DNA from 3 places in the Kitasatospora sp. NPDC093550 genome. Region 1 is predicted to be linked to each of the others. Evidence: riboswitches for the same ligand, from Rfam matches in the RefSeq annotation. Region 1 holds a riboswitch; each other region holds the start of a gene.
What was found. Region 1 has a riboswitch for S-adenosylmethionine ahead of ACIRD3_RS31630 (aminotransferase class V-fold PLP-dependent enzyme). Riboswitches for the same ligand answer to the same signal wherever they lie in the genome.
Positions count from the first base shown of each region.

Region 2: another riboswitch for S-adenosylmethionine. It lies ahead of ACIRD3_RS07520 (IclR family transcriptional regulator); the one in region 1 lies ahead of ACIRD3_RS31630 (aminotransferase class V-fold PLP-dependent enzyme).
Region 3: another riboswitch for S-adenosylmethionine. It lies ahead of thrC (threonine synthase); the one in region 1 lies ahead of ACIRD3_RS31630 (aminotransferase class V-fold PLP-dependent enzyme).

Region 1 is NZ_JBIWJF010000026.1:41,869-52,224, reverse strand. It holds gene ACIRD3_RS31670 (Ig-like domain-containing protein) at 1-510, shown strand, start outside; gene ACIRD3_RS31665 (GntR family transcriptional regulator) at 567-938, opposite strand; gene ACIRD3_RS31660 (cytochrome bc complex cytochrome b subunit) at 1,049-2,707, opposite strand; gene ACIRD3_RS31655 (Rieske 2Fe-2S domain-containing protein) at 2,704-3,756, opposite strand; gene ACIRD3_RS31650 (c-type cytochrome) at 3,765-4,574, opposite strand; gene ACIRD3_RS31645 (heme-copper oxidase subunit III) at 4,762-5,382, opposite strand; gene ACIRD3_RS31640 (hypothetical protein) at 5,779-6,204, shown strand; gene trpD (anthranilate phosphoribosyltransferase) at 6,326-7,402, shown strand; SAM riboswitch class IV at 7,510-7,628, shown strand; gene ACIRD3_RS31630 (aminotransferase class V-fold PLP-dependent enzyme) at 7,681-9,051, shown strand; gene ACIRD3_RS31625 (Lrp/AsnC ligand binding domain-containing protein) at 9,076-9,357, opposite strand; gene ACIRD3_RS31620 (rhomboid family intramembrane serine protease) at 9,399-10,181, opposite strand.
Region 2 is NZ_JBIWJF010000004.1:60,357-70,712, reverse strand. It holds gene ACIRD3_RS07565 (glycoside hydrolase family 15 protein) at 1-1,095, opposite strand, end outside; gene ACIRD3_RS07560 (hypothetical protein) at 1,364-1,870, shown strand; gene ACIRD3_RS07555 (hypothetical protein) at 1,985-2,437, shown strand; gene ACIRD3_RS07550 (SHOCT domain-containing protein) at 2,509-2,790, opposite strand; gene ACIRD3_RS07545 (DUF6325 family protein) at 2,814-3,317, opposite strand; gene ACIRD3_RS07540 (hypothetical protein) at 3,712-4,950, shown strand; gene ACIRD3_RS07535 (hypothetical protein) at 5,152-5,580, shown strand; gene ACIRD3_RS07530 (patatin-like phospholipase family protein) at 5,653-7,077, opposite strand; gene ACIRD3_RS07525 (hypothetical protein) at 7,080-7,412, opposite strand; SAM riboswitch class I at 7,669-7,811, shown strand; gene ACIRD3_RS07520 (IclR family transcriptional regulator) at 8,014-8,727, shown strand; gene ACIRD3_RS07515 (threonine/serine exporter family protein) at 8,765-10,018, opposite strand.
Region 3 is NZ_JBIWJF010000038.1:828-11,183, reverse strand. It holds gene ACIRD3_RS36145 (copper homeostasis protein CutC) at 1-519, opposite strand, end outside; gene ACIRD3_RS36140 (hypothetical protein) at 578-1,519, opposite strand; gene ACIRD3_RS36135 (PadR family transcriptional regulator) at 1,516-1,869, opposite strand; gene ACIRD3_RS36130 (hypothetical protein) at 1,934-2,572, shown strand; gene ACIRD3_RS36125 (hypothetical protein) at 2,589-2,945, opposite strand; gene groL (chaperonin GroEL) at 3,058-4,680, opposite strand; gene ACIRD3_RS36115 (cold-shock protein) at 5,003-5,206, opposite strand; gene ACIRD3_RS36110 (MoaD/ThiS family protein) at 5,745-6,023, opposite strand; gene thrC (threonine synthase) at 6,051-7,331, opposite strand; SAM riboswitch class I at 7,348-7,481, opposite strand; gene ACIRD3_RS36100 (glucosyl-3-phosphoglycerate synthase) at 7,629-8,633, shown strand; gene ACIRD3_RS36095 (trehalose-6-phosphate synthase) at 8,672-10,147, shown strand; gene otsB (trehalose-phosphatase) at 10,125-10,356, opposite strand, start outside.

The DNA of each region.
Region 1 (10,356 bases):
GAGCTCACCCTGAAGCGCGACGGCGAGGTGATCCGGACCATCCCGGTCACCACCGGCAAGCCCGGCTTCGACACCCGCAACGGTGTCAAGGTGGTGCTCGGCCAGGAGCGGTCCGTCCGGATGAGCGGCGAGACCATCGGGATAGCCGCCGGCAGCTCGGAGGCGTACGACCTCGACGTGCAGTGGGCCACCCGGGTGACCTGGAGCGGCGAGTACGTCCACGCGGCGCCCTGGTCGGTCGGCTCGCAGGGCGTGGCCAACGTCAGCCACGGCTGCACCGGGATGAGCACCGAGAACGCCAAGTGGTTCTACGACCACACCCGGGTGGGGGACCTGGTGACGGTGGTGAACAGCCACGGCGCCACGATGGAGCCGTTCGGCAACGGGTTCGGGGACTGGAACGTCACCTGGACCGACTGGGTCAAGCACAGCGCCGTCGGACAGCCCGTCAGCACCACCGCACCGGCCTCCCAGGCCCCCGCCGCGGGGATGATCCGCCCGGAGGTGTGAGCCCCGAGGTGTGAGCCCGGGGCTGGGAAGGGCGTGACGCTGCCCCACCGGCCCCGTCAGGCCTCGGGGTAGGCCAGCCCCAGGGCGGTGACCACGGCGGCCAGGGCGTCCGCGTGGGAGAGCCCGAGGCGGGTCGCGCGCTCGGCGTACTCGCCGGCGGCCGCGGCGGCCAGCCGGTGCGCGGTGTCCCCGGCGGCGGCGATCAGGGTGCCGCGCCGGCCGTGGGTCTCCACCACGCCGTCCGCCTCCAGCTCCCGGTAGGCCCGGGCGACGGTGCCGGCGGCCAGCCCCAGCTCCTCGGCCAGGGCCCGCACGGTGGGCAGCTTCAGCCCGGTCGGCAGCTCCCCGCTCCGGGCCCGCTCGGCGATCTGGGCGCGGATCTGCTCGTACGGGGGAGTGGCGGACGAGGGGTCGACGGAGAGCTGCACGGGAGGCTCCTGGGGGGCGGGCTGGTACGGGGCTGGCGGATGCGGAAAGGCCGAGGGCCGCCGACCAGATGAACTCTGGTCGGCGGCCCTCGGGTGACGCGGGTACGGGATCAGTGGTGGCCGTGGCCGCTGGTGATCTCGTGGTGCTCCTCGGCGGTCGGCTTGGGGATCTGGCCGCCCTCGCCGTAGTAGCCGCGGGACAGCTTGGCCCGGGTGCGGGTGAGGACGCCGGCCTTGCGGGCCACGCCGTTCTCGTCCGTCTGGGCCGGCAGCTCGATCGGCTGGTTCTGCTCGTGCGCGGTGAGCTTGAACAGGTCCTTCTGCGGCAGCTGCGCGTGCACCTCGATGAACTCGCCGTGCGGCAGGCGCTTGATGACACCCGTCTCGCGGCCGTGCAGCACCTTCTCCTTGTCACGGCGCTGGAGGCCGAGGCACCAGCGCTTGGTGATGATGAAGACGAGGACCGGGACCACGAAGAAGCCGACGCGGACGAAGTACGTGATCGAGTTGATCGACAGGTGCAGGTGGGTGGCGAACAGGTCGTTGCCACCACCGACCAGCAGCACCAGGTACAGGCTGATCCAGGCGGCACCCAGGGCGGTGCGGACCGGGGCGTTGCGCGGGCGGTCCAGGATGTGGTGCTCGCGCTTGTCGCCGGTGATCCAGCCCTCGATGAACGGGTAGACCGCGATCGCGACCAGGACCAGCGGGAAGATCATCAGCGGGACGAAGACACCCAGGTTCAGGGTGTGGCCCCACAGGCTGATCTCCCAGCCCGGCATGACGCGGATCAGGCCCTCGGAGAAGCCCATGTACCAGTCGGGCTGGGCGTCGGTGGAGACCTGGTCCGGACGGTACGGGCCGTAGGCCCAGATCGGGTTGATCGAGGCGATCGCCGAGATGGCGGCGATGATGCCGAAGACCAGGAAGAAGAAGCCACCGGCCTTGGCCATGTAGACCGGCATCAGCGGCATGCCGACGACGTTCTTCTCGGTCTTGCCCGGGCCCGCCCACTGGGTGTGCTTGTGGTAGAAGACCAGGATCAGGTGCGCCACCAGCAGGCCGAGCATGATGCCCGGGATCAGCAGCACGTGGATGGTGAAGAACCGCGGGATGATGTCGTGGCCGGGGAACTCGCCGCCGTACAGGAACATCTGCAGGTAGGTGCCCACCAGCGGGACGGCGAGGATCGCGCCTTCCATGAAGCGGATACCGGTACCCGACAGCAGGTCGTCCGGCAGCGAGTAGCCGAAGAAGCCGTCGAACATGCCCAGGACCAGCAGCAGGAAGCCGAAGACCCAGTTGATCTCGCGCGGCTTGCGGAACGCGCCGGTGAAGAACACGCGCATCATGTGCACGAGCATCGCGGCCACGAAGACCAGGGCGGCCCAGTGGTGGATCTGACGGATCAGCAGACCGCCGCGGACCTCGAAGCTGATGTCCAGCGTCGACGCGTACGCCTCGGACATGCCGATGCCCTTGAGCGGGACGTACGAGCCGTTGTAGATGACCTCGCCCATGGAGGGCTTGAAGAACAGCGTCAGGTAGACGCCGGTCAGGATGATGATGATGAACGAGTAGAGGCAGATCTCGCCCAGCATGAAGGACCAGTGGTCCGGGAAGATCTTCCGCAGGTTGGCCTTGGCGAGGGAGTAGATCCCCAGCCGGCCGTCCGTCCAGTCAGCCGCGGCTTCCCACTTGTTGGCGGGATTGGCGCGCGTGCTGGAGGGCTTGGCGGCACCGGTCTTGGTGCTGCTCGCGCTACTCATCGAGCACGCTCCCAGAAGCTCGGGCCGACGGGCTCGTCGAAGTCGCCGGTGGCGACCAGGAAGCCCTTCTCATCAGTGGTGATCTTCAGCTGCGGCAGCGGGTGGCCGGCCGGGCCGAAGATCACGCGCGCGCCGTCCGCCAGGTCGAAGGTCGACTGGTGGCAGGGGCAGAGCGCGTGGTGGGTCTGCTGCTCGTAGAGGCTGATCGGGCAGCCGACGTGGGTGCAGATCTTGGAGTAGGCGAGGATGCCCTCGAAGCCCAGCTCCTTGGACTTCTCGTCCTTGATGTCCTCCGGCGCGATGCGGACCAGCATCAGGGCGTCCTTGGCGATCGCCTGCTGGAAGTCCTCGTCGTGGGTGGACAGGCCCTCCGGCATGGCGAAGGTCAGCGAACCGACGAGGACGTCCTCGGGCTTCATCGGCTGCATGGTGTTCATGTTGACGAGCGCCAGCGGCTTGGTCGGCGTCGCTTCCTTCCAGCCGGTCTCCTGGAGCTTCTTCTCCGGGAGCGGGCCGAGGTCGCGGAGCAGGACCACGCCGGAGAGCGGGACCAGCGCCATCGAACCGATGAGGGTGTTGCGGATCATCTTCCGGCGGCCGAAGCCGGACTCGGCGGCACCGGTCTTGAACTGGTCGATGACGTCCGCGCGGACCTCGTCGGAGGCCTCGATCGGGTGACGCTCGGCCGGCAGCTCGACGTCCGACATCAGGGTGCGGGCCCAGTGGACCGCGCCCGCGCCGATCATGAAGAGGGCGACGCCCAGGGTCAGGCCGAGCGCGAAGTTCAGCGCGCTGACGTGGCCCAGCGGGAAGATGTAGACGATCTTGTCCGGGTCGATGGCCACGTACGAGACGATGAATCCGACGGTGGCGATCATCGAGACCACGAACATCAGCGAGACCTGGCGCTCGGCCCGCTTGGCGGCCCGCTCGTCGATGTCGGTGCGACGGGGCTCGTGGGCCGGCAGGCCCGGGTCGGCGAACGGGTTGCCGTGGTCGGCCACCTCGCCGGCGGAGCCGTGCGACTCCGGGAGCTTCTCTTCTGACATGTCGTGGCTCATGACTTCTTGGCCTTGGTGGTGTGGGCGGCGACCCAGATCGCGACCGCGATGAGCGTGCCGAGACCGAAGATCCAGCCGAACAGACCCTCGGTCACCGGACCGAGGCTGCCCAGCGTGAGACCACCGGGGTTGGGCTCTTCGCTAGTGGTGTGGCGGACGAAGGCCACGATCTGCTTCTTCTGCTCCTCGGGCATGGTGGTGTCCGGGAACGACGGCATGTTCTGCGGGCCGGTCTGCATGGCCTCGTAGATGTGCTTGGCGTCCACGCCCTCCAGCGACGGGGCGTACTTGCCCTTGGTCAGGGCACCGCCCTGGCCGGCGAAGTTGTGGCACTGGGCGCAGTTGGTGCGGAACAGCTCGCCACCCTTGGAGATGTCCTCGGGGTTGGTCGAGGTGTACTGCTCCTCCTTCGGGGTCACCGGGCCGGGACCGAGGGAGGCGACGTAGGCGGCGAGCTGGTCGATCTCGGCCTGCGAGTAGATGTTCTTCTTGCGCGGCACCTGGGCGCCGGGCTGCTGGGCCGGCATGCGGCCGGTGCCGACCTGGAAGTCGACGGAGGCGGAGCCGACGCCGACCAGGCTCGGACCGTCACTGCCGCCCTGGCCGTTCAGGCCGTGGCAGGAGGAGCAGCCGACGGCGAAGAGCTTCTTGCCCTCATCGATCGCGAGCGACTGCGCGGCGACGTCGGCCTGCGCCTTGTCGGCGGGCGCGAACGCGGCGTACAGCCCCCCGGTTGCCGCCAGGGCGAGAAGTAGGACGACCAGCGCCGCCAATGGGTGGCGCCGTCGTGCGGAGAGCTTTTTCACGGAATAACCCCGGTGTCAGGATCTGGTCGACTGGTGGGTGCACCCGGCGGCCGGTCTGGCCGGCACGAGGCTGCCTGTCTAGGGCTGCGCGCGCGGTCGGTCGGTGGGAGCGTCGGCACCGGCAGAAGCGGCCCGTCGCCGGTGAGGGCGGGGGCCGCAGCCGGTGGCCAGCGACCTGATCAGCTGGTTACTTGATCAGGTAGATGGTCGCGAACAGGCCGATCCACACGACGTCGACGAAGTGCCAGTAGTACGACACGACGATCGCGGCGGTGGCCTGCTCGTGCGTGAAGCGCTTGGCTGCGTACGTCCGTCCCAGGACCAGCAGGAAGGCGATCAGACCACCCGTCACGTGCAGGCCGTGGAAGCCGGTGGTCAGGTAGAACACCGTGCCGTACGGGTCGGAGGACAGGGACAGGCCGTCCTCCTTGACCAGCGCGGTGTACTCGTACACCTGGCCGCCGATGAAGATCGCGCCCATTGCGAACGTGAGGATGAACCACGCCCGGAGCTTCTTCACGTCACCGCGCTCGGCAGCGAAGACACCGAGCTGGCAGGTGAGCGAGGAGAGCACCAGGATCGTGGTGTTGACCGAGGAGAAGGGCACGTTGAGAGCGTGGGCCTTCTCGGTCCAGAACTCGGCTCCCTTGACGGAGCGGAGCGTGAAGTACATCGCGAAGAGGGCCGCGAAGAACATCAACTCGGAACTGAGCCAGACGATCGTTCCGACGCTGACCATGTTCGGCCGGTTGACCGATCCGTGCGCGTGCCCGGTTTCTACTGCTGTTGCTGTCGCCACGACGGACATTATGTCGGTCCCTTATTCCGTCTTCACGCCGGGGGGTGTCCCTCGGAGTGTCCGGTGCGTGCGGTATGCCCGCTTGGGGGTCGACGGGGTGCCCGGACGGGGGCTGAGCAGCGGCGTGTCCCTTTTCTGACGGTTCCTCGGAGCGGCCCGCGACCCCGTTGCCCGGCGCGTCGTTGCACGGTCGGAGTAGCCGTGAGAGGTAGGGGAGCGGGTCCCGGGTCGGCCGTACGGGTGGACCGCGCGGCTCGGGGTGACGGGTCCTCCGCCGGCCGGGTGAGTGCCGGGCGCGGCGGCTTGAGGAGGAACGTGCGCGAGGGGGACTCGGCGGCGGGTGATCGGGAGTAGCATCCGGGTCAGGCGAACGTGGTCCGGATCACACTTGAGGGAGCAGGGTCCATGGCGTACACGACCGATGAGACGCTCACCGTCCTCGTCTACAGCGACGACCGCAACACCCGCGAGCAGGTGCTGACGGCGCTCGGCCGCCGGCCCGCCGAGGATCTTCCGGAGTTGTCCTACCTGGAGTGCGCGACCACCCCCGCGGTGCTCAAGGCACTGGAGAAGGGCGGCGTGGACCTCTGCGTGCTGGACGGTGAGGCGGTGCCGGCCGGTGGACTGGGCCTCGGGCGCCAGTTGAAGGACGAGATCTACGGCTGCCCCCCGGTGCTGGTGCTGATCGGCCGGCCGCAGGACTCCTGGCTCGCCGCCTGGAGCCGGGCCGACGCCGCGATCTCCCACCCGGTGGAGCCGGTGGCGCTGGCCGAGGCGGTCGCCACCCTGCTGCGGGCGCGGCTGGCGAAGCGGGCCCCGGCAGCCCGTTGAGCAGGGCCGTCTCAGAAGGAGAGAAGACGGGGCCGTAGGGGCCGCGCCGCTCGATAGGCTGACTCCATCCGTACGGACGTCCTCCGGAGCCCGGGGGAACCGACAACAGCTGGAGTCAGCCATGGTGAACGTGAACCCTGCGAACGGCGGTAGCGACCCCGCGCAGGTGGTCCGCTCCTGGCCGGACCTCCTCGCGGCGCTGTTGAAGGGGGAAGACCTCGACCGCTCGTCCACCGCGTGGGCGATGGACCGGATCATGAGCGGCGAGGCGTCCCCCGTCCAGGTGGCCGGCTTCATGATCGCGCTGCGGGCCAAGGGCGAGACGGTCGACGAGGTCACCGGTCTGGTGGACGCGATGTACGCGCACGCCGAGCCGCTGGACATCCCCGGCCCGGCGGTGGACATCGTCGGCACCGGCGGCGACCGGGCGAAGACCGTCAACATCTCCACGATGTCGGCGATCGTCGCCGCGGCGGCCGGCGCCAAGGTGGTCAAGCACGGCAACCGGGCCGCCTCCTCGTCCAGCGGCTCCTCGGACGTGCTGGAGAAGCTCGGCGTGGCACTGGACCTCTCCGCCCGGCGGGTCGCCGAGGTGGCCGACGAGGTCGGGCTCACCTTCTGCTTCGCGGCGAAGTTCCACCCCTCGATGCGGCACGCCGCCACCGCCCGGCGCGACCTCGGGGTGCCGACCGCGTTCAACATCCTCGGCCCGCTGACCAACCCGGCCAGGGTCACCTCCCACGCGATCGGCTGTTTCGACACCCGGCTGGCCGGGCTGATCGCCGGGGTGCTCGCCCGGCGCGGCTCGACGGCGCTGGTCTTCCGCGGCGACGACGGGTTGGACGAGCTGACCATCACCACCACCTCGCAGGTGTGGGTGGTGCGCGACGGCGTGGTCACCGAGACCTCCTTCGACCCGCGTGAGGTCGGCATCGAGCTGGTCGGCATCGAGTCGCTGCGCGGCGGGGACCCGGCGTACAACGCCGAGGTCGCGCGCCGGCTGCTGGCGGGGGAGCACGGGCCGGTCCGGGACGCGGTCCTGCTCAACACGGCGGCGGCGCTGGTCGCGCTCGACCTGGGTGAGGCGCCGCTGGCCGAGCAGCTCGCGGCGGGCATGGCGCGGGCCGCCGGGGCCATCGACTCGGGTGCCGCGCAGGAGCTGCTGCGGCGCTGGTCGGAGGCCACCAGCCGGAACTGACGCGGTGGTCGGGAGCCCGTACCGGTGCGCCGGTGCGGGCTCCCCGGCTGTCCGGATGGTGGACCACTGTTTGACCACCCGGCGGACGCGACCTAGAGTCATCGCCAGGTCATGAGTGGCAGCGACAAGCCCCAGCTTGCTGTCCGGCAACCCTCCGTCCGTGGCGGGGTGCCCTGGGTGAGGACCGGGTCGCCACGGCAAGCCGTCCGTGCGACAAGCGCGGACGCCCGACGACTAGCACTCCCGGGGTCCCTTACCCCGTGAAGGAGTGCATCCTCATGTCCCTCTCCACCTCCACCGAGGTCCTCGCCCCGCTCGCCGTGCTGGGCTCCGACGTCCAGGTCCCGCTCGCCAGCGGGGAGAAGGTCGGCTACGCGGCGCTCGACTACGCGGCCAGCGCGCCGGCGCTGCAGCGGGTGTGGGACGACGTCGCCGCCTACGCGCCGTACTACGGCAGCGTGCACCGCGGCGCCGGGTACCTGTCGCAGCTGTCCACCGACCTGTTCGAGCAGAGCCGCCGCACCGTCGCCGAGTTCCTCGACCTGCGCGAGGGCGACCAGGTGGTCTTCACCCGGGCCACCACCGACTCGCTCAACCTGCTGGCCGCCGCCGTCCCGGCCGGCACCCGGGTGTTCGCCTTCGAGACCGAGCACCACGCCTCGCTGCTGCCCTGGGCGCACGCCGGACTGGACGTCACCTACCTGCGGGCGCCGCGCTCGCGGGCCGAGGCGGTGGCCGCCCTGGACGCCGCGCTCGCCGGGGCGCCCGAGGGCCCGAAGCTGCTCTGCGTCACCGGCGCCTCCAACGTGACCGGCGAGCTGTGGCCGGTCGCCGAGCTGACCGGGACGGCGCACCGGCACGGCGCGCGGGTGGTGCTGGACGCCGCCCAGCTGGCCCCGCACCACCGGGTCTCGGTGCGCGAGCTCGGCGTCGACTGGATCGCCTTCTCCGGCCACAAGCTCTACGCGCCGTTCGGCGCCGGGGTGCTGGCCGGCCGGGCGGACTGGCTGGACGCGGCCGATCCGTACCTGGCCGGCGGCGGGGCGACCCGGACGGTGGCCCGGGAGGCCGACGGCTCGGTGGCCGTGCAGTGGCAGACCGGCCCGGCCCGGCACGAGGCCGGCTCGCCGAACGTCATCGGCGCCTACGCGATCGCCTCGGCCTGCCGGGCGCTGCGGGAGGCCGGCTTCGACGCGCTGGAGGCGCGCGAGCGGCAGCTGGTCGAGCGGCTGACCGCGGGGCTCGCGGAGATCCCGGAGGTCAAGGTGCTCAACCTGTTCGGGGAGGGCTCGGCCCGGGTCGGCGTGCTGTCCTTCGTCGTCCGGGGCTGGAACAGCTCGCACTTCTCGGCCGCGCTGTCCGCCGAGTACGGCATCGGGGTGCGCGACGGCCTGTTCTGTGCCCACCCGCTGGTGCGGACCCTGCTCGGGGACGAGGACGTCGCCCCCTCCGAGTGCGGCGCCCCGGAGCCCTCGCTGCCGGGCGAGCGCAGCCTGAACGCGATCCGGGTGAGCTTCGGCGCCGGGACGCCGGACGAGCACGTCGACCGCTTCCTGACCGCCGTCCGCGAGCTGGTCACGGACGGCGCGGCGTGGAACTACCGCAACGAGGGCGGCCGTTGCGTCGCGGACAGCCGCCGCGAGGGCTGAGCCGTCACGTCCCGCTGCTCGTCGTCACTCGTCCAGGCCGAGGGCGAAGGCGGCTTCCAGGTCGTGCTGGGAGTAGGTGCGGAAGGCGATCTGGGTCTCGGTGTGGGCCACGCCCGGGACCTTGTTGAGCCGGCCCGGGATGACCTCGGCCAGGTCGTCGTGACGGCGCACCCGGACCATCGCCACCAGGTCGTAGCCGCCGGTCACCGAGTACACCTCGCTGACGCCCTCGATGGCGGCGATGGCTTCGGCGATCTCCGGGATGCGGTCGACACTGGTCTTGATCAGGACGATGGCGGTGATCACTGTTCGGGCTCCTTCGTGGGGTGCCGCCAGCGTATCGGGCGTCAGCCGGGTCGTCTCGGGGTGTGGCGGACCACGGTGCAGGCGTACAGGAAACCGGCCGAGAAGCCGATCACGTGGACCAGGTAGGCCACCCCCGGGCCCGCCGCGTGCACCGACCACCACTGCAGGGCGAACCAGAGGCCCAGCACCAGCCAGGCCGGGAAGCGCAGCGGCAGGAAGAACAGCAGCGGGACGAGCGTGGTCACCCGGGCGCGCGGATGGAAGCGCAGGTAGGCGCCCAGGACGCCGGAGATCGCGCCGGAGGCTCCGATGAGCACCCGGGTGGAATCCGGCGAGTGCGCCTCGGCGAGCGCGAAGCCGTACGCGGCCAGGCTGCCGGCGGCCAGGTAGAAGAGGGCGTACCGGGTCCGGCCCACGCGCCGTTCCACGGTGGGGCCGAAGACGTGGAGGAAGAGCAGGTTGCCCAGCAGGTGCAGCCAGCCGGCGTGCAGGAAGAGGCCGGTGAGGGCGGACAGCGCCGGGTGCTTGCCCGGTGTCGGGGCGGCCGGGCAGCCGGGGACCGGGTCCGGGGCCTCGGCCAGCTGTCCGGCGGTCAGCGGCCGCCCGGTCAGCAGTTCGGCGGGGACGGCGCCCCAGCGCTGCTCGTACCGCTGCTCCGCGCAGACCCGGGCCTGGCCGGTGCCGTACAGCGGATTGAGCCCGGCGGCCGGGCCGAGCAGGAAGACCAGGGTGTTGACCGCGATCAGGCCGTAGGTGACCGCCGGGGCGGGCGCCTGCGGCCGGCCGCCCCGCTCGGCGGTGTGGTCGGGGGCCGCGAGCGCCATGCGGCCAAGCATCCCTCGGGGCGCCGCAGGTGACACGGCGGTTTACGGCAGGTGGACTAGCCTCGCGATTCCGCTGACCGGTGGTCCTGATGGTTGCCCCAGGCAATAGGCTTGGGGCGGGCATTCCCGCCTCCCGCCGCCGATGCCGGGGCTCCGGGGGGAGCGCCTAGCCCAC
Region 2 (10,356 bases), on a different contig from region 1:
GCCGTAGATGTCGAGCTGGAGCTGGTCGGCGGCGGCATTGCCGGCGCGCACCGGGAAGGAGCCGCGGTAGCCCTCCCACTGGGGAAGGGTCTCCTCGGTCAGATGCGGGTCGCCGTCGATCCGGTACATGATCTGGAGCCGTTCCCCCTCGGCGTGGGCACCGGCCTCGACCCGGTCCCGCACCCACCGGCGGAAGGCCAGCGCCTCGTCCTGGAAACCGATGCCGATGAGGGTGTGGACGGACAGCGAGGCGTCCCGGATCCAGGTGTAGCGGTAGTCCCAGTTCCGTTCGCCGCCGATCTGTTCCGGCAGCCCCATCGTCGCGGCGGCGATCAGCGCGCCGGTCGGCCGGTAGCTGAGCAGCTTGAGCGTGATCGCCGAGCGGTCCACCATCTGCCGCCAACGGCCCCGGTACGTGGACGACTTGATCCAGTCGTACCAGAACGCCCGGCAGGCGTCGAAGGCGGCCTGGTCGTCCGCGTGGTCCGGCGGAGCGGGCGGGGCGGCACCCGGCGGCCCGGTGGTGAGGACGACGGTGGCCATCTCGCCCGCGTCCAGGGTGAACCGCGCGGTGACGTCGGAGCCGTCGGCCCGCAGGACGACCGGGTCGGTGGCCTGGACGCACAGTTCCTGGTCGGGCCCCCGCAGCAGCGCGCAGCGCTCGTCCGGCAGGGACAGCTCGTGGGTGGCGCGGCCGTAGTCGAACCGCGGCCGGCACTCCAGGAGGAAGGGGACCCGCCCGCGCACCGCCCGGGCCACCCGGAAGAGGCGGTGCCGGTCGCCGGGGGCCGCCGCGGTCTCGGGGGGCATGAAGTCGAGCACCTCGGCCACGCCCTGCGGGGCGAGGTAGCGGGTGATGAGGATCGCCGTGTCGGCGAGGTAGAGCTGCTTCACCTGCGCGTCGGGCACTTCCGCCCGGTCGACGGCGAGCCCGCAGCGGCCGCCCTTGGCGTGGTCGAGCAGGGAGGCGAACAGGCTGGGGGAGTCGAAGCGCGGGGTGCACCACCAGTCGATGTCGCCGTCCGTGGAGACGAGCGCCGCGGTCTGCAGATCGCCGATGATCCCGTGCTCGGCGATCGGAGGGTAAGGGTTCATGGTGCGCTCCCCGGCGGACGGAGGAAACCAGCCTTCGCCGTCACGGTAGGGAGCGCGGCCGTGCCGCGGATCACCCCGGATGGGTGAGCGGGCGGGACCGGGCGGACCGCCCGTGCCCGGAGCCGTCACCCCCGGGCGGCGGACCCGGTCCGGCTCACCTGCCCGGGGTGAGGCGGGGCGCCCGGGGGACGACGAGAATGTCGGGAGCCATCGGTCGTCCCCGGTGCGGCGAGCCGAGCAGCCGCCGCGCGGTGTGGGAGGAGCTGCCGTGACGACACCCCGAAGCCGCACCCCCGCCCCGGACCGCCCGCGCACCCGGACGGACTACGCCGGCGCGGTCTACGGTTCGATGCTGGCCGCCTCCGTGATCGCCGCCGCCGGTGTCCACGATCCGCACCCGCGGCTGTCGTTGATCCTGCTGCTGGTGGTCACCGGGATCGTCTTCTGGATCGCCCACGTCTACGCGCGCGTCGCCGGGGAGCGGGAGGTCGGCCGGCGGGTCGGGTGGCGCACGGTGCGCGAGGTCGGACGGGACGAGTGGCCGCTCGTCGAGGCCTCGGCCCTGCCCGCGCTGGCGGTGCTGGTCAGTCCCTGGCTCGGAGCGGGGGAGAACGCCTGGCTGGCGCTCGGTGTCGCCGTGGCGCAGCAGGTGGCCTGGGCGACGCTGGGGGCCCGCAGGGCGGGTGCCGAACCGGGCCAGGCCGCCGTCGAGGGCCTGGTCAACCTGTGCCTGGGTCTGGTCATCGTGGCGGCCAAGGTGGCCGTGGGGCACTGAATCACCCGGCCCGGGTGGTGCCGCCGGGCCGCCGGGCTGACTGAGTGGGGACACCGGCCCCACCACCGGCCCTCCCGGCCCTCCCGGCCCTCCCGACAACTCACGGAGGCAACCATGGCCGCCCCCGCCCCGCACGGCGCCGAGCCGGCCGCCGGCACCCGCGGAACCGGTCGTCCGGGCAGCGGACCGCTCACCTTCGCCGGCGTGCTGCTGGTGCTGTCGGGCGCCCTCAACGCCCTGGACGGCATCGCGGCGATCGCACGGTCGCACGTCTTCGTCGCCGGGGCCCCCTACCTGTTCGGCGACCTCAGGGCCTGGGGCTGGGCGATGCTGGCCCTGGCGGTGGCCCACCTCGCGACGGCGTACGGCGTGCTGGTGGCCCGCGCGCAGTGGGCTCGGTGGACGGGCGTCGTCGTCCTCGGGCTGAACGCCTTCTCCCAGATGGCCTTCGCCCCCTCGTACCCGCTCTGGGCGGTGACCCTCGTCGCGATCGACGTGATCGGCATCTACGCCCTGACCGCCCACGGCGGGACCGAGCGGGACTCCGTCCCCGGCTCCGGGGCATGAGCCCGCGGGAGGGCCGGTGCCGGGGTGTCCCGGCACCGGCCCTCCCGCGTCGGCCCTCCCGCGTCCTGTCGTCAGCCGGCGAGCAGGCGTTGCTTCTGCGCCGCGAACTCCTCCTCCGTGAGCACTCCCTGGTCCTTCAGCTGCGCCAGCTTCTGCAGCTGGGCGATCTTGTCGTCCATGCTCGGGGCCGGCGGTGCGGCCGGGGGCGGGGGCGGGGGCGGCGGCGCGGGTTCGGCCGCCATGTCCTGCTGGGCCCAGCGACCCGCCTGACGGCGGGAGACCCGGTTGGACACGGCGGTCGCCGTTCCGGCGACGACGGCGGTGCGCGCCATACCGCGCAGCAGTCCAGGCATGACCAGCTCTCCTCTCGACGGCTTCACCCGGTGGCGGACGGTCCGGTACCGGAGCCGCCCGGCGTCCCCGTTCCGTCGCCGACGTCCAGGTCGTCCAGCGCGTCCAGCGATTGCAGCAGATCCGGCAGGGGTATCCGGCCGCTGGCGACGACCTTGGCACCACCCCGGCGCAGGGCCGTGGCGAAGGGCGCGGCCCAGGTGTTCTCGTACACCAGCACCCCGGCGGAGTTCCCGGGTTCGATGACGCCGCCGGCCTCGCCCAGGTCCGCGGCGTCGAGCAGTCCGGAGCCGACGCCCTCGAAGACGGCCAGGTCCAGCCGGCCGTCGCCGTCGAAGTCGGCCAGTTCCATTCCCGTGACGGTGCCGTCCGTGTCCTTGCGCACGAACGCGAAGTCCAGGATGCGGATCACACCCCGGTCCACCAGGTCGATCAGCAGGGGAAGCCCCTCCCCGGTCATCCGGTTGCCGGGGAACTCGACCACCAGGTAGTCGATGGGCCCGGTCTCGACGAGGTCGTCCTCGGCCATGGCGGTGCTCCTTCCGACGTGGAGTCCGTCGCCCGGCCCACCGGCTCGGGCGTCGTCTCGACGCTAGGCGCGGACGCCGGCGCGCGGATCACCTGCCCGGGGTGACCCGACGGCCTGGTGCCGTACCGCCGCGGTGCCGGCCCGCCGGGGCGACCCCGGCGGGCGGGGAGCGCTCCTCCGGGCGGCCCAACCCGGCGAGCCGACGGCGGCACGCGCGGCGTGAATGGTGGACAGCGGCGCCAAGGCCGCGTGTCGACCTTCGGGAGTGCTGTTGAACGGGCCGCTGGAACCCCCACCCCCGGAGCCGGCTCCGGACGGGCCGCGCGACGGGGCCACCGCCGGGGCACGGCGCCCCTCCCTGGTCTCGCGGGTCCTCAGGAGCACCGCGTCGGCCGTGCTGATCGTCCTGACCTGCATCCTGGTGCCGGTGTCGCTGCTCACCGTCTGGGTGCACGACATCGCGCTGGACACCGACCGGTACGTCTCCACGGTGGCTCCGCTGGCGACCGATCCCGCGATCCAGGACGCCGCGGTCGCCCGGATGACGAAGGCGGTGGACGTGAGGGTCGACGGCCCGGCCGTCGCCTCCGACCTGGCGGCCTGGCTGCAGTCCCAGGGGCTGCCGCCCAGGGCGGCCTCGGCGGTCAAGGCGCTCGGGCCCAAGCTGGACGACGCGGTGGACCAGGTGGTCGAGCGGGCCGCGACCAAGGTGGTGCACAGCGACACCTTCGTCACCGTGTGGACCCAGGCGAACCGCGCCGGTCACGCGGCCGTGGTGCACGCGCTCACCGGTGAGGGCCGCGGGGCGATCGGGGTCAGCGACGGCACCGTCACCCTCGACGTCGGGACGGCCGTCGACCGGCTGAAGGACGAACTGGTGGCCGCCGGCCTCACCCCGGCCGAGAAGATCCCGGAGGTGAACAAGCAACTGGTGCTGTTCCAGTCCGACAAGCTGGCCAAGATCCGGGGTGCCGCGCACGCCCTCGACGTGGTCGGCAACTGGCTGCCCGTCCTCACCGTGCTGCTCGGCGCCGCCGGCGTCCTGCTGGCGCGGCGCCGGCGCCGGGCCCTGGTGACCACCGCGCTCTGCGCGGCCGGCGCCTGCCTGCTGGTCGCCATCGCCCTGGTGATCGCCCGGCACTACTACCTCGACCACCTGCCCCCGGCCGTGCAGTCCCCGGCCGCGGCGGCGGCGGTCTTCGACACGCTGCTGCGCTTCCTGCGGGTCAGCCTGCGCACGGCGATCGTCCTGGGCGTCGTGGTGGCCCTCGGCGCCTACCTCTCCGGGGCGGGACGGCTGCCGCGCGCCGTCCGCGGCCGGGCCGACCACGCCGCGGACTCGGTGGCGGGCTGGAGCGACGCGCACGGCGTGCGCACCGGCAGGGTCGGGACCTGGACCGAGGCCCACCGGCGTGCGCTGATGATCGTGGCGCTGCTCGTCATTGCCCTGGTGTTCGCCCTCTGGAACCACCCGACCGTGCTGACGGTCCTGCTGCTGGTCCTGGTCCTGCTCGCGCTGCTCGCCGTCCTGGCGCTGCTCGCGGCCTCCGGGCGGGTCGCCACCGGCTCCCCGCCGGAGGCCACCGAGGCCGCGCGGCCCGGCCCGCCGGCGCCGCCCGCGCCACCTGCGTGAGCGGCCCACCCGGGGCCGTCCGGTCCGGGGGCGAGGGCCGGCCAGCCCACGACAGCACCGCGGGTCGGCCTTACCGTGAAACGTAGGGCTTGCTTCCCGGCTCTGCCGCGAGCGAGGCCGGGCGGGCGCCGTCTCCCCTCGTGGGGGCGCCCCCTCCCGATCGCGGTCGGCGAAGCGGCCGTCACCGAAGGAGTCGATGTCATGACCAGCAGTGTGAGCAGCACCAGCCACGTTGCACCCGAGGGCGAACGCCGCCCCTTCGCGAGCGGCTGGACCATCTTCGCCGGCGTGATGCTGATCGCCGGCGGCATCATGGCGATCTTCGAGGGCATCTCGGCCATCACCAAGGACGACCTGATCGTCGTCACCCGCAACTACGTGTACCAGATGAACACCACGGGGTGGGGATGGATCCACCTCATCCTCGGAATCGTCATCGTCCTCGCGGGCGCGGCGCTCTTCAGCGGTGCCACCTGGGCCCGTGCGGTCGGTATCGTCGTCGCTGCGCTCGGAATGATCGCCAACTTCCTGTGGCTGCCGTACTACCCGTTCTGGGCCATCGTCCTCATCGCGGTCGACGCCTTCGTCATCTGGGCGCTCTGCGTCGGTACGACCAGGAAGCCCGCCTGACGGCAACCGCGGTCCCCGTCGTCCGCGACCCCGCCCCGCCGACCGGAACCCGTCCGGTCGGCGCGGTGCGCCTCAGCCGGAGGTGAGCCCGAGGAAGTAGGCGCGGTCCGGCAGGGCGGGCGGCAGCGGGTAGTCGAGCAGGACGTGCAGGTTGCACGCGGCGAGGGTGTAGGAGTGCAGCAGCAGATCGGCGGTGGTGTCGGCGCCGAGCCTGCGCAGCACGGTCTTGACGGTGCGGCTCCTGGTCGTCCGCTCCGCCCAGAGGGCCCGCCGCTGCGGGTCGTCGCCGAGCAGGTCGAGCACCTCCTTGGCGCGGGCCGCGCGGGCCGCCCGGGCGGCGAGGTCCGGAGCGGGCCCGGCGCCGCTCGCGCCGCCGCCTCCGCCGGCCGCGTCGGCCGCGTGCGCGTAGGCGTCGGCCACCCGGTACGGCGACTGCGCGATGTGGACCAGCGCACCGGCCGGCCCGCCGTCGCGGCCGAGCCGCTCGGACCACTGGACCAGCTCGCTGCGCCGCAGACTGGTGCCGACGTCGTACATCACGCTCTTGATCCGGACCAGCGCCAGCAGTTCGCCGAGCACCGGGAACCGCGAGGCGGGGAACGACTGCCAGGTCATCCCGGCCGAGGCGTTCACCACGACGATCTCGTCGACGTCGTAGTGGGCGCGCGGGTGGTCGGGGCGCCGCGCCCGTTCGGGCAGCCCGACCAGCCACTCGTCGGCCATGTTGTCGTACACCCCGCCGTCGGTGAGCACCAGGTCGGCGGTGGCCCCGGTGGGCCCGGCGGGCGGCGGGAAGCGGTGCGGGGCGGTCGGCAGGCGCCGGACGGCGAAGGCGCCCGGCAGGCAGGCCGAGGCCTGGACGGCGGTGGAGAGCCGCAGACCGCCGGGCACACCGGTGCCGTAGCGGAAGCCGTAGACGAACCCGGGCGAGAAGTAGAAGTGGTCCCCGCTCTGCAGCTCGGTGGCGCAGAAGACGTGGTCGACGGAGCGCTCGACCGCGGCCAGGCCCGTCGCGGCGCCGTCGCGGTGGAAGAACTCGCGCGCCAGCGCCCGGTCCACCACCGCGCTGCGCCGCTCGAACACCAGCACCGCGCCGGCCAGGAGCAGCAGCCCGGCGCCCAGCAGCACGCCGGAGAGCAGCCGCAGGCCGTCCACGGCGGTGGCGGCGACCCCGGCGAGCAGGGTCAGCAGTGCCACGCCGGCGAGGGCGAACAGCGAGCGCACGTACCGGTTGGTGGACGGCCCCCAGAAGAACAGTCCGGTGCGGGCGCAGTGGCGGATCAGCGGGCGGACGCGCTCGGCGAACTCCGCGCCCGGGTCCTGCCGGTAGTCGGTCTCGTGGGCGACCACGCCGTTGGCGACCGAGCCGCCGGACACCGAGGAGATCGCCACCACGTCCTTGTGCCGGCCGCAGTCGGCGAGGTACATCAGGGCGCCGACGCCCCACAGGGTGGCGCGGTAGCCGCCGCCGGAGAGGGCCACTCCGATGCGGGCCATGATCAGACCTCCACGGTCGTGCCCGCGGCCGCCGTCGCCGGATGGACCGCGGTGCAGCGGCGCACGCGCCGGCGCGCGGGGTCGGCCCACGGTTCGGTGGTGCGGCTGCGGTGGGTGAGGACGAGTTCGGTCGGCCGGGCGCCGTGACCGTCGTCGGTGAGCGGCGGCCGGCGGCCGCCGTGCTCCAGCAGGAGGGCGAAGGTGGAGCCGTCGGGGACGGAGGCGGCCGGCCGTTCGCCGCGGAGCAGGTCGGGGGCGAGGCCGTGCAGGTCCTTGCGCGCGTCCGGCAGTTCCAGGGCCCGGGCGATGGAGCGGATGTCGTACGACTCGGGCATGGGAGACCTCGGAAAGGACTCCGGGGGAGGTCGGCCACCGCTCAGGCCGCGCTCCCGACTCCTCCACTCTGCCACGATCCGGGCGGTTCGCGGGAGGGGGGCGGCGGGTACCCGGAACCGGCTCGGTGCCGGAGGGATTGACGCGCTGAAGGTCGAACGGTCGACCGGCGACGCGCGGCTGTTCCGGGGGCAGGGGCGGGGAAGGGCGCGGAAAGGGTTTGGCGGGCGGGCCGGGGAATCTTGTATGGTTCCTGGCGAATCATCCAGAGGGGTGGAGGGACCGGCCCTACGAAGCCCCGGCAACTCCCCGGTCGACTCGGCGTCCGAAGTACGCGCCGCGCCGCCTGGGATCAGTGCCAACTCCGGCCTGTCGCCACTGTGGCGCGGGAAAGATGAGGAGACACGGTGCTCTCTGTGCTGTCCTTCGCCCGGGCGCTTCCCGCCCCGGCCCTTCCGCGTACCCCTCTCGTGCCCGGCGCAGGCGACCGGCCGACTTCTCCGGCCCGCCCCCGCTGACCACACCCCCCACGGCTTCCCACCCGGAGCCTCCGCGAGCGCTGCCCACCCGCCGCTCGCGGGATTCGAGACGGAGTACCCATCCATGCAGAACACGAGCGGCGTCGGCGTGCTCGACAAGATCACCTCGATCCTCGGCACCCTGGAGGCCGGACCGGCCACGCTGGCCGGACTCGTCGCCGCGACCGGCCTGGCGCGGCCCACCGCGCACCGGCTCGCGGTCGCGCTCGAACACCACCGGCTGGTGAGCCGGGACCTGCAGGGCCGGTTCGTCCTCGGCCCCCGGATCGGCGAGCTCTCGGCGGCCGCCGGGGAGGACCGGCTGCTGGCCGCGGCCGGCTCGGTCCTCACCCACCTGCGGGACGTCACCGGTGAGAGCGCCCAGCTGTACCGCCGTCAGGGCGAGATCCGGATCTGCGTGGCCGCCGCCGAGCGGCTCTCCGGGCTGCGCGACACCGTCCCGGTGGGGATCACGCTGCCGATGAAGGTGGGGTCCGCCGCCCAGGTGCTGCTGGCCTGGGAGGAGCCCGAGCGGCTGCACCGCGGCCTGCAGGGCGCCCGCTTCACGGCCACCGCGCTGAGCGGCGTCCGGCGCCGGGGCTGGGCCCAGTCGATCGGCGAGCGCGAGCTCGGGGTGGCCTCCGTCTCGGCTCCGGTGCGCGGACCGTCCAACCGGGTGGTGGCCGCCGTCTCGGTCTCCGGCCCGATCGAACGGCTGACCCGCCACCCCGGCGCCCAGCTCTCCCAGGCCGTGATCGAGGCGGCGAACCGGCTCACCGAGGCGCTGCGGCACCCGTGACCGGCCGGGTCCGCCCGCCCGCCGCGCGCCGTACGGTTCAGGCCCGGGCCCGCCGCAGCGCGCGGGAGGGGCGGGGGATCCGGCCGACCACCGAGCCGATCAGGGTGCCGATCGACACCCCGAACACCGCCGACACGGCCGCCAGGACGGACTGCGCGCCGTTGCCGACCTCGATCTGCGCGGTGTTCAGCAGGCCGAAGGAGCCGGGCACCACGATCCAGAACGCCGGGAGGTAGAGCACCTGCCAGAGCGGACCGCCGGGCAGCCAGTGCACCAGGGTGGCCGCGCCCGCGGCGGAGACCGCGCCGGCCAGACCGCCGATCGCCGCCCCGTGCGCCGAGCCCACCGCCACCTGGACGGTGACGCTCACCGCGATCACCGCGACGATCCACGGGATGGCCGGGGGCGGGGTGTGGACGTTGATCACCACCCCGGCCACGGCGATCGCCAGCCCCAGCCCGATCACCCACCAACTCGGCCGGGCCACCTGGACGTTGGCCAGGGCGGTGGCCGGCATGCCGATCGCGGTCGCGGCCGCGGCCACCCCGGCGAGGAAGAGCGCCAGCTGCACCGCGCCGGACACCAGCCGGGCCGTACCGGCGCTGGCCGCGCCCGCGGCGATCTCCGACAGCCCGGTGACCAGCAGCCCGCCCGGCAGCAGGATCGCCAGCGTGGCCACGATCGTCCGCAGCGCGCCGTCCAGCAGCCCGGCCCGGGCGAGCGACAGGACCAGCAGCGCGACCAGGAACCCGGCCGTGACCGGCAGCAGCGGCCGCAGGTACGGCAGCCGCCGGGCGGCGACGGTCAGGCCCACCACGATCAGCGAGCCGAGCCCGGCCGCCAGCACGTTCGCCGCCACCGGCTGCAGGAAGAGGCAGACCCCGACGCCGACCGGCAGCGCCCCGAGGTCCGCGACCCAGGTGGGCCAGCGGGCGGGCGCCCGGCGGATCCGGTCCAGTTCGGCGAGCGCCCGGGGCCCGTCGAGCTCGCCCGCGCGCAGCCGGTGCACCAGGTGGAGGACGTCGGCGGTCTGCTCGAACCGCAGCGCGGCGCCGACCGGCTGGAACCGGGTGCCCTCGTCGGCGGACAGGGTGACGAACAGTCCGTTGGTCAGGGCGGCGACCCGGACCTCCGGGGCCCCCATGGCCCTCCCCAGGCCGTGGAGCTCCTCCTCGACGTCATGGACGGGAAGGCCGCCGCCCAGCAGGGCTTCGCCCAGTTCGAGCAGCAGACGGCGGAGCGGATCGGGCGGGGCGTCGGCGACCCGGACCGGGGGAGACGTGCTAGGCATGGCACGTATCGTCCCATCCCGCCCGGTTCGGTCCGACTGTGCCCCGGTCTGATCGCTTCCGGTGCGGGGTCCGTTCGCTCCCCGCCCGGGTTCGTTCGACTGCCCGTCCGGCCGCCTCCGCAGTCGGCACCACGCCCGCCGCCAGGGCTCCGGTCCGCTTGTGAGGCCCCCGTGAAGGTGGCGGGTGGGGCCGGTGATCGGCCGTTGATCGGGCGTAGACGGCGAGCCTGGAGCATCGGGAACCGGAGGGAACCGGTTCGCGGGCCACAGCCTGATCACCGGGTCCCGTGCGACCGGACCACAGGCCGCGCGGGTGCCCAGTGCTGCAGCCGTCGGAC
Region 3 (10,356 bases), on a different contig from region 1:
GTAGCCGGGTTCACCGGCGCGGGCCAGCTCGGCCGACAGCACCGCGCGCCCGGCGTCCACGCCGGCGGCCGAGCCCGAGGTGAGGAAGGTGTCCAGCCCGGGCAGCGCGCCGACGGCGGCCCGCAGGGCGGCCCGGTCGGCACTGTGGTCGATCGCCCGGTGGAAGGTCCAGCGGCAGCCCGCCACCGCCTCGGCGACGGCCGCGGTGGCGGCCAGGTCGACGGCGCCGTCGGCGTCGAGGAAGCCGAGGACGAACTCCTCGGCGCCCTCGGCCCGCAGGGCGGTGGCCCGGGCGCACAGCTCGTCCAGGTCGCCGGGGGCGAAGCCGTCCCGGATCCGGAGCATGACCCGCAGCGGGATGCCGACGGCGGCCCGGATCCGGGCGAAGTCCTCGACGGACGGGGTGAGCCCGTCGGCGGCCATGTCGGTGACCAGTTCGAGCCGGTCGGCGCCGCCCGACTCGGCGGCCTGGGCGTCCTGGGGCGTCAGCGCGATGACTTCGAAAATTGGTCTAGACATATCAGTAGGTTGCCACATCCGACCGGGCCCGGCGAGACCGCACCCCCGGCCCGGCCGCTCAGGCCAACCGCCGCCCTCGCGAGCCCCTCCGGCGGCCCACCACCGCCAGCGCGACCGCCGCCGCCACCGTCAGCGCGGCCATCGGCAGCAGCTTCCAGGCGCCGCCCTGCTGCTGCCAGAGCGCGTGCAGGTTGACGCTCAGCGCCCAGGGCAGCACCGCGAGCCCGGGAACGGCCACCAGGTACCAGCCGCGCACGGCCGACAGCGCCATCAGCAGCGGCACGACGACCATCAGCGCCCGCCACGGCGAATCCAGCTGGTGCCGGCTGCTGTAGACGTCGTCCGTGAACGCCACGACCGGGACCAGCACCGCCGCGGCGGCCATCAGGGCCCGTTCGCGCCAGGCCGGCACCGGCAGGACGTCCGACGGCGCGGCCAGCAGCACCAGCGCCCAGAGCACGAACGGCCCGTCCCACTGGAAGGCTTCGAGGAACACCCAGAGCGGCTGGACGACCTCCGGAGCGGTCACCGCGACCACGAGGTCCGCCACCGCGGCCAGCGCCGCCAGCCCGGCCAGCAGCTTCGCCGCCGTCCACCGTCCGAGCAGCGCCGCCCCCGCGGAGAGCAGCGCCCCCAGCAGCAGCCCCCAGTAGGGCAGGAAGTACCGCAGCCCCCACGCCGGATCCGGCACGCCGTTCACGCCGTCCGCCAGGTGCTCCAACAGCGCCTGGGTCCCCTTCAGTCCGGCGGCCGCCCCGACCACCAGCGGGGCCGCCAGCGCCGCCAGCCGCCCGCCCCGCGACGTGGAGGTCAGCCCGGTCCGCATGCGCAGCCCGTACGCCCCCAGGTCGAGCAGCTCCCTGACCTTGGCGGCCCGGCCGGCCTCCGCCGTGGTGTCGGCGAAGACGTCGGCCAGCTCGTCCCCGCGCTCGCGGCGGTAACGGCCCGGGTAGAGCGCCAGCGCCGTCCGGACGGCAACGGTCGACCCACTCATGCTCATGCGAAGGCCCCCCTGACCCTCGGAGTGACAACGGCGACGGAGAGCCGCCGCTCGGCCTCGGCGGCCACGGCCCGCAGCCGCTCGGCCTCGGTGGCCAGCGCGCCCCGACCGGCGTCGGTGAGCGCGTAGGTGCGCCGGGCGCGGCCGTCCACCACCTCCTCGGCGGCGACCTCGATCAGGCCCTGGCCCAGCAGCCGGTCGAGCGCGCCGTAGAGCGTGCCGGTGCGCATCTTCACCCGGCCGTCGGAGATCGCGCTGATCTCCTGGATGAGCGCGTAGCCGTGCCTCGGGGCATCGGCCAGCGCGGTGAGCAGAAGCAGCGTCGGCTCCTGCATGGAGCGTTCTGTCATGTGACTACATATATCGCTGACCGGCACATCCCGTCCACCGGAACCACGCGCCACAATGACCCCCATGCCGACGCCGAACGACGACCTGCTCACCGCCTGGACCGCCCTGCTGCACCGCTGCGGCACCACCCCCGACCCGGAGCCGTACGGCCGGGAGCTGCTGCGCCGCTGGTCCGAGCCGCAGCGCCGCTACCACACCACCGACCACCTGCGCGCGGTCCTGCGGCACGTCGACGACCTCGCCGGCCACGCCGCCGACCCGGACGCCGTCCGCCTCGCGGCCTGGTTCCACGACGCCGTCTACCGCCCCGACCGCACCGAGAACGAGGAGCGCAGCGCCGCCCTGGCCGTCCGCGCGCTGACCGCCGCCGGCCTGCCCGCCGACCGCGTCACCGAGGTCGAGCGCCTCGTCCTGCTCACCGTCAGCCACGACCCGGCGCCCGGGGACCGCGACGGCGAAGTGCTCTGCGACGCGGACCTCGCCGTCCTCGGCGGCACCCCCGAGGCGTACGCGGGGTACGCGGCCGCCGTCCGCGAGGAGTACGGCTTCGTCCCCGAGCCGGACTTCCGGGCCGGCCGCGCCGCCGTCCTGCGGCAGCTCCTGGCCCTGCCCGCGCTCTACCGCACCCCCACCGCCCGCGAGCGCTTCACGGCGGCCGCCCGCACCAACCTGACGGCCGAACTCCACGAGCTGGCCGGCTAGGCCCTCTCTTGAGGGCCTAGACCAGCTCCCCCACCGGCGCCACCACCGCGCCCTGCTTGCCGCACACCCAGTGCGGCTCCGGCCCCAACTCCGGCTCCACGCTGAGCGCGTGCGGGTCACCGTCGGCCGCGCAGGCGGTGCACAGCGGCCACCGTCCGTACGCCTCCAGCAGCGCGTCCTGGACGTCCTGGGCGACCAGCCCGAGCACGTACTCGGTGCCGTCCGGCCATTGCTCCAGCCACCAGCGCCGGTGGGTGACGGCCTGCTCCACCAGGGAGACGACGGCGGCGTCCGCCACGTCCCGGGCGGTGAGGTCGGCCAGGATCAGTGCCCGCGCGTTGTGCAGGGCGGTCTCGATGTCGTCAGCAGCCATCCGTCCATCCTCCCCTCAACTCCCCCGAACGCCGAAACGCCGCGTGGGCGGCCCCCCGAAGGGAACCGCCCACGCGGACGAGGTCCTGCCGATCCGATCGAAGCGATCAGGATCAGAAGTCCATGTCACCGCCCGGCATGCCGCCGCCGGCGGCCGCGGCGGCCTTCTCCGGCTTGTCGGCGATGACGGCCTCGGTGGTGAGGAACAGCGCCGCGATGGAGGCGGCGTTCTGCAGCGCGGAGCGGGTGACCTTGGCCGGGTCGATGATGCCCGCGGCGACCAGGTCGACGTACTCGTTGGTGGCGGCGTTCAGGCCGTGACCGGCGGGGAGGTTGCGCACCTTCTCCACCACGACGCCACCCTCCAGGCCGGCGTTGGTCGCGATCTGCTTGATCGGGGCCTCCAGCGCGACCTTGACGATGTTGGCACCGGTGGCCTCGTCGCCGTCCAGCTCCAGCTTGTCGAAGGCGACACCGGCCTGCAGCAGGGCGACGCCACCACCGGCGACGATGCCCTCCTCGACGGCGGCCTTGGCGTTGCGGACGGCGTCCTCGATGCGGTGCTTGCGCTCCTTGAGCTCCACCTCGGTGGCCGCGCCGGCCTTGATGACGGCCACGCCGCCGGCCAGCTTGGCGAGGCGCTCCTGGAGCTTCTCGCGGTCGTAGTCCGAGTCGCTGTTCTCGATCTCGGCGCGGATCTGGTTCACGCGGCCCGCGACCTGCTCGCTGTCGCCGCCACCGTCGACGATGGTGGTCTCGTCCTTGGTGATGACCACCTTGCGGGCGGTGCCCAGCAGGTCGATGCCGGCGTTCTCCAGCTTGAGGCCGACCTCCTCGGAGATCACGGTGCCACCGGTGAGGATGGCGATGTCGCCGAGCATGGCCTTGCGGCGGTCGCCGAAGCCCGGGGCCTTGACGGCGACGGACTTGAAGGTGCCGCGGATCTTGTTCACGACCAGGGTCGACAGGGCCTCGCCCTCGACGTCCTCGGCGATGATGACGAGCGGCTTGCCGCTCTGCATGACCTTCTCCAGCAGCGGGAGCAGGTCCTTGACCGAGCCGATCTTGGAGTTGGCGATGAGGATGTACGGGTCCTCGAAGGTCGCCTCCATGCGCTCCAGGTCGGTGGCGAAGTAGGCGGAGATGTAGCCCTTGTCGAAGCGCATGCCCTCGGTGAGCTCGAGCTCCAGGCCGAAGGTGTTGCTCTCCTCGACGGTGATGACGCCTTCCTTGCCGACCTTGTCCATGGCCTCGGCGATCAGCTCGCCGATCTGGGTGTCGGCGGCGGAGATGGAGGCGGTGGAGGCGATCTGCTCCTTGGTCTCCACGTCCTTGGCCTGGGCCAGCAGCTGGTCGGAGACGGCGGCGACGGCCTTCTCGATGCCGCGCTTCAGGGCCATCGGGTTGGCGCCGGCGGCGACGTTGCGCAGACCCTCGCGAACCAGGGCCTGGGCGAGCACGGTGGCGGTGGTGGTGCCGTCACCCGCGACGTCGTCCGTCTTCTTGGCGACCTCCTTGACGAGCTCCGCACCGATCTTCTCGTACGGGTCCTCGAGCTCGATCTCCTTGGCGATGGAGACACCGTCGTTGGTGATCGTGGGGGCGCCCCACTTCTTCTCCAGCACGACGTTGCGACCCTTGGGGCCGAGCGTGACCTTCACTGCGTCGGCGAGCTGGTTCATGCCACGCTCAAGGCCGCGGCGAGCTTCCTCATCAAAGGCGATGATCTTGGCCATCAGAAGTGGTCCTCCGGGACACGGTCGACTGCTCGGACCAAGGGGTGCCCGCGACGGACGGCCCTGGTGCGCGGAGGTCCATTCCCTGCCGCTCCCGGGGGCCTCACCGACCCGGTCCGCTGTCACTCTCACACTGTGAGTGCTAACGCCAATGATTAGCACTCCGGGTGGTCGAGTGCAAGCCCAATGGGCAACCCGCGAGCCGTCGTCGGGGTAGCCCGGGAACGCCGACGGGCCCGTACGACACGTGTCGTACGGGCCCGTCGAGAAGCGAGTGGTCACCAGCCGTAGGGCCGCGCCGAGCTCCTGGGGTCGGAAGGGGTCAGCCCGCGGCGCGGACCATGTCCGCCTGCGGGCCCTTCTGTCCCTGAGAGATCTCGAACTCGACCCGCTGGCCCTCCTCGAGGGTGCGGTAGCCGTCCATCTGGATCGCGCTGTAGTGGACGAAGACGTCCGCACCACCGTCGACCGCGATGAAGCCGTAGCCCTTCTCCGCGTTGAACCACTTGACGGTGCCCTGAGCCATTCCGAACTCCCCTAGTGCTGTGCTGGCCCTTCACGGTCCCGCAGGTCGCGGGCCCGGGTTGGTTTGAAGGCCGGCCCGGGGAACCCCCCCTGGGCGCAGCCGTGCACGCCGCAACCCACCGCGCGGAGCGCCCAACGGCCTCCGGTGAGCGGGTGATTGCGTCGACCGCCGCTGAATGTATCCGGACCGACGCCCTCTGCAACAGGGTCAACCGCCGGTAATTCCGCCGCAGCGGCAAGGGACAGGACGGGCCGAATCGGGAAAATCTCGGCATTTAACGCCGGACATAGCGGACGAATTACCCAAATCCCCGCGGTAATTCTGACACCGGCCTGACAGGTTTCCCCGGCCGGTCTCACCGTCCGGACGCCTTCCGGCAGGACGCGCGCGCGGGGCCGAGAGGGAACCCCTGTTCCCAACCGAGCGACACTCTACTCCGACTCCACCCGGAAATATTCCAGCCGGAATGCAACGAGCCGCCCGCGCGTACGGAGAACGGAATTCCGTGCGCGCGGGCGGCCGAATGGCGGGGCGCGGCTCAGCAGCCGCCGGCCACCGCCGGAATGATCGAGATGCCGGCGCCGTCCTTGATCTCGGTCGCCAGGCCCTCGGCGAAGCGCACGTCGTCGTCGTTCACGTAGACGTTGACGAAGCGGCGCAGCTTGCCGGTGTCGTCCAGGATGCGGGCGGAGATGCCCGCGTGGTTCTTCTCCAGGTCGGCGATGACCTCGGCCAGGGTGGCGCCCTCGGCGGTCACCTCGGCGGCGCCGCCGGTGTAGGTGCGCAGGATGGTCGGGATGCGGACGGTGGCGCTCATGGCTCTCCTTGCGGGGTGGGGGGTGGTTCAGGCGGACGCGAGGCCGGCGGCGCGGAAGGAGTCCAGCGTCGGGCGGATGACGGCGCTCATCCCGGCGTCGGCGACGGCGTCCAGGGTCTTCAGGCCGTCGCCGGTGTTGATCGCGACGGTCTCCTTGGCCGGATCCAGCTGCCCGGTCTCGACCAGCTTCTTCAGCACGCCGACCGTCACCCCGCCCGCGGTCTCGGCGAAGATGCCCTCGGTCCGCGCCAGCAGCCGGATCGCCGCCACGACCTCGGCGTCCGTGACGTCCTCCACGGCACCGCCGGTCCGGCGGGCGATGTCCAGCACGTACGGGCCGTCGGCCGGGTTGCCGATCGCCAGCGACTTGGCGATGGTGTCCGGCTTGACCGGCTTGATCACGTCCCGGCCGGCCTTGAAGGCGGCCGACACCGGCGAGCAGCCCTCGGCCTGGGCGCCGAAGACCTTGTACGGCCGGTCCTCGACCAGCCCGAGCTTGATCAGCTCCTGCAGCCCCTTGTCGATCTTCGTCAGCTGCGAGCCCGAGGCGATCGGGATGACGATCTGCTCGGGGAGCCGCCAGCCGAGCTGCTCGCAGATCTCGTACGCCAGCGTCTTGGAGCCCTCGCCGTAGTACGGCCGCAGGTTGACGTTGACGAAGCCCCAGCCCTCGCCGGCCGGGTCCCCGATGAGCTCCGAGCAGAACCGGTTCACGTCGTCGTAGTTGCCCTCGATGCCGACCAGCTCGCCGCCGTACACCCCGGCCATGACGACCTTGCCCTGCTCCAGGTCGTGCGGGATGAACACGCAGGACCGGAACCCGGCCCGGGCGGCCGCCGCGCCCACCGCACCGGCCAGGTTGCCGGTGGAGGAGCAGGACAGCGTGGTGTAGCCGAACGCCCGCGCCGCCTCGATCGCGCACGCGACCACGCGGTCCTTGAAGGAGTGCGTCGGGTTCCCGGAGTCGTCCTTGATGTGCAGCGGCGCGGTGAAGCCGAGCTCCCGGCCCAGGTTGTCCGCCTTCACCAGCGGGGTCCAGCCCGGGTTGAGGTTGGGCTTGGAGGCCACGTCGGCCGGCACCGGCAGCAGCGGCGCGTAGCGCCAGATCGAGGTCGGACCGGCCTCGATCCGCTTGCGCAGCTCCTCGGCACCCGCGCTGCCGAACTCGTAGGCGATCTCCAGCGGGCCGAAGCACTCCAGGCACGCGAAGCTGGGACCGAGCGGGAATCGGGTTCCGCACTCCCGACAGGACAGGGCGGCGGCCGGGCCGAGGTCCACGGAAACGGGTGCGGCGGTGTCGATAGCCATGATGGCGAGGCCTCTCTCCTCATCTTCCCCGCGGCGCGGTCGCGCCACAGGCCGGAATTGGCACCTGTCCCGCCGGCCTGTCGACGACAGCCGCGCGGGAAGGTTGCCGGGACGTCAACGGGCCGTTCCCTCAGTCCCTCTGGATGAGCTTGTGAAATTGTGGTGGTGCTCAACGGTGACCCCGGCGTGCGAAGGTCCGACCGCTGTACGAAGACTGTATCCGAAGGCGTCAATCCTGAACGGGACCGTCCGCCACGCGAGATGAGCCGTTCCACCCGACCCGCCGAGGAGACTTCCGTGCCCGCCGAACCGACCCCCGAGCTCCTCCCGCAGGCGGCGTCCTGGCTGCGCCGGCGCTCCTGGAGCGCGGCCGACCGGCCGGTCCGCACCCTCCTCGCGGCCAAGGAACGCACCGGGCGCACGGTCAGCGTCGTCCTCCCCGCCCTGGACGAGGAGGCCACCGTCGGCGACATCGTCCGCACCGTCCGCCGCGAGCTGATGGAACGCCTCCCGCTCGTCGACGAACTCGTCGTGGTCGACTCCGGCTCCACCGACGCCACCGCCGCCGTCGCCGCCGAGGCCGGCGCCCGGGTCGAGCACCGCGACGCCATCCTGCCCCGGCTCCCCGCCGCCCCCGGCAAGGGCGAGGTGCTCTGGCGCTCGCTGCTGGTCACCCACGGCGACATCGTCTGCTTCGTCGACGCCGACCTGCGCGAGTTCGACCCCGCCTTCGTCTCCGGGATCATCGGCCCGCTGCTCACCGACGAGTCCATCCACCTGGTCAAGGCCATGTACGACCGCCCCCTGGAGACCGAATCGGGCGCCGTCGTCCCGGCCGGCGGCGGCCGGGTCACCGAACTCGTCGCCCGCCCCCTCCTCAACCTCCACTGGCCGGAACTCGCCGGTTTCGTCCAGCCTCTCGGCGGCGAGTACGCGGCCCGCCGCTCCCTGCTCGAACGGCTGCCCTTCCCCACCGGCTACGGCGTCGAGCTCGGCCTGCTGGTCGACGCGCTGGAGCTGGTCGGACTGGACGCCCTGGCCCAGGTCGACGTCGGCGTCCGGCACCACCGCCACCAGGACGGCCAGGCCCTCGGCCGGATGGCCGCCACCATCTACCGCACCGCCCTCGAACGCCTCGACCGCACCCACCGCCTCAAGGCCTCCGCCGACCTCGTCCGCCCCGAGCTCACCCAGTTCACCCGCGACCCGGACACCCGCGCCTTCACCGGCCACACCCACCCCGTCACCGCCCTGGAACGCCCCCCCATGCACACCGTCCCCGAATACGCCACCCGCCATTGACGGGTTTGCCACCCCGGAGCCCCGGCAACATCCCAACCATGGGCGATCTCACGACCGAACGTTCGAGTGCGACCGGCACCGCCCCCGTCCTGGTGGCCTCCAACCGGGGACCGGTGTCGTTCAGCACCGCCGACGACGGCACGCTGACCCTGCGACGCGGCGGCGGCGGGCTGGTCTCCGGCCTCTCCGCGATCGACGACCCGAACGCCGTCTGGGTCTGCGCGGCCCTCAACGACGCCGACCGCAGAGCGGCCGCGGACGCTCCCGACGGCCGCCTGGACCTGGCCGGCCACGACGTCGGCGGCCAGGCCGTCCGCATGCTGGACATCGACCCCGAGACCTTCGCCCGCGCCTACAACGGCGTCGCCAACTCCACCCTCTGGTTCGTCCACCACCTTCTCTACGCGACGCCCACCGCGCCCGCCTTCGACGCCGGCTTCCGCACCGAATGGGCCGCCTACCAGGCCTACAACAGCGCCTTCGCAGACGCCCTGGCCGCCGAAGCCGCCCCGAACGCCGCCGTCCTGGTCCAGGACTACCACCTCTCCCTGACCCCGGCCCTGCTCCGCGAAGCCCGTCCCGACCTGCGGATCGGCCACTTCTCGCACACCCCGTGGGCCCCGCCCGAGTACTACCGGCTGCTCCCCGACGACGTCGCCCGTGCCGTCCTCACCGGCATCCTGGGCGCCGACCGGGCCGGCTTCCTCACCGAACGCTGGGCCCGCGCCTTCGCCGCCTGCTGCCAGGACCTCCTCGGCGCCACGATCGACCACGAGGCGCTCACCGTCACCCACGACGGCCGCACCACCCACCTGGGCGTCCACGCCCTCGGCGCCGACGCCGACTTCCTGCGCGAACGCGCCCACCGCCCCGACGTGGACGAACGCCTCACCGCCCTGCGCGCCGCCGTCGGCGACCGCCGCACCATCGTCCGGGTCGACCGCACCGAGCTGAGCAAGAACATCGTCCGCGGCCTCCAGGCCTACCGGCACCTGCTCCGTACCCGCCCCGAGTGGCACGACCGGGTGGTCCACATCGCCTTCGCCTACCCGTCCCGCACCGACCTGGCCGAGTACCGGAACTACACGGCCGCCGTCCAGGACCTGGCCGAGGCCATCAACACCGAGTTCGCCACCCCCACCTGGCAACCCCTGATCCTGCACGTCAACGACGACTTCCCGCGCTCCCTCGCCGCCTACCGGCTGGCCGACGTCGCCCTCGTGAACCCCATCCGGGACGGCATGAACCTGGTGGCCAAGGAAGTCCCCGTGGTCTCCGACCGCGGCTGCGCCCTGGTCCTCTCCCGCGAGGCCGGCGCCCACACCGAGCTCAAGGACGACGCCCTCACCGTCAACCCGTACGACGTGATCGCCACCGCCGAAGCCCTGCACACCGCCCTCACCATGCCCGAGGAGGAGCGCGCCGACCGCACCAAGCGCCTCGCGGCGGCGGCCACCGCGCTCCCCCCGCAGCAGTGGTTCCTCGACCAGCTCAACGCGCTGGCCCCCTGGTAAGGGCCTCCCCCAGCGCCGCCAACAGCTCCACCACCCCGGCCGGCCCCGCGACCACCAGGTCCGCGCGGTCGGCCAACTCCTTCACCGGCGCGTCCCCCACCGCCCCACTGCACACCAGCAGCCCGGCCACCCCCTCGCCCCGCAACTCCTCCACCGCCGCGAAGGCCGCCAGATCACCCAGGTCGTCCCCGGCGTACAACACCGACCGG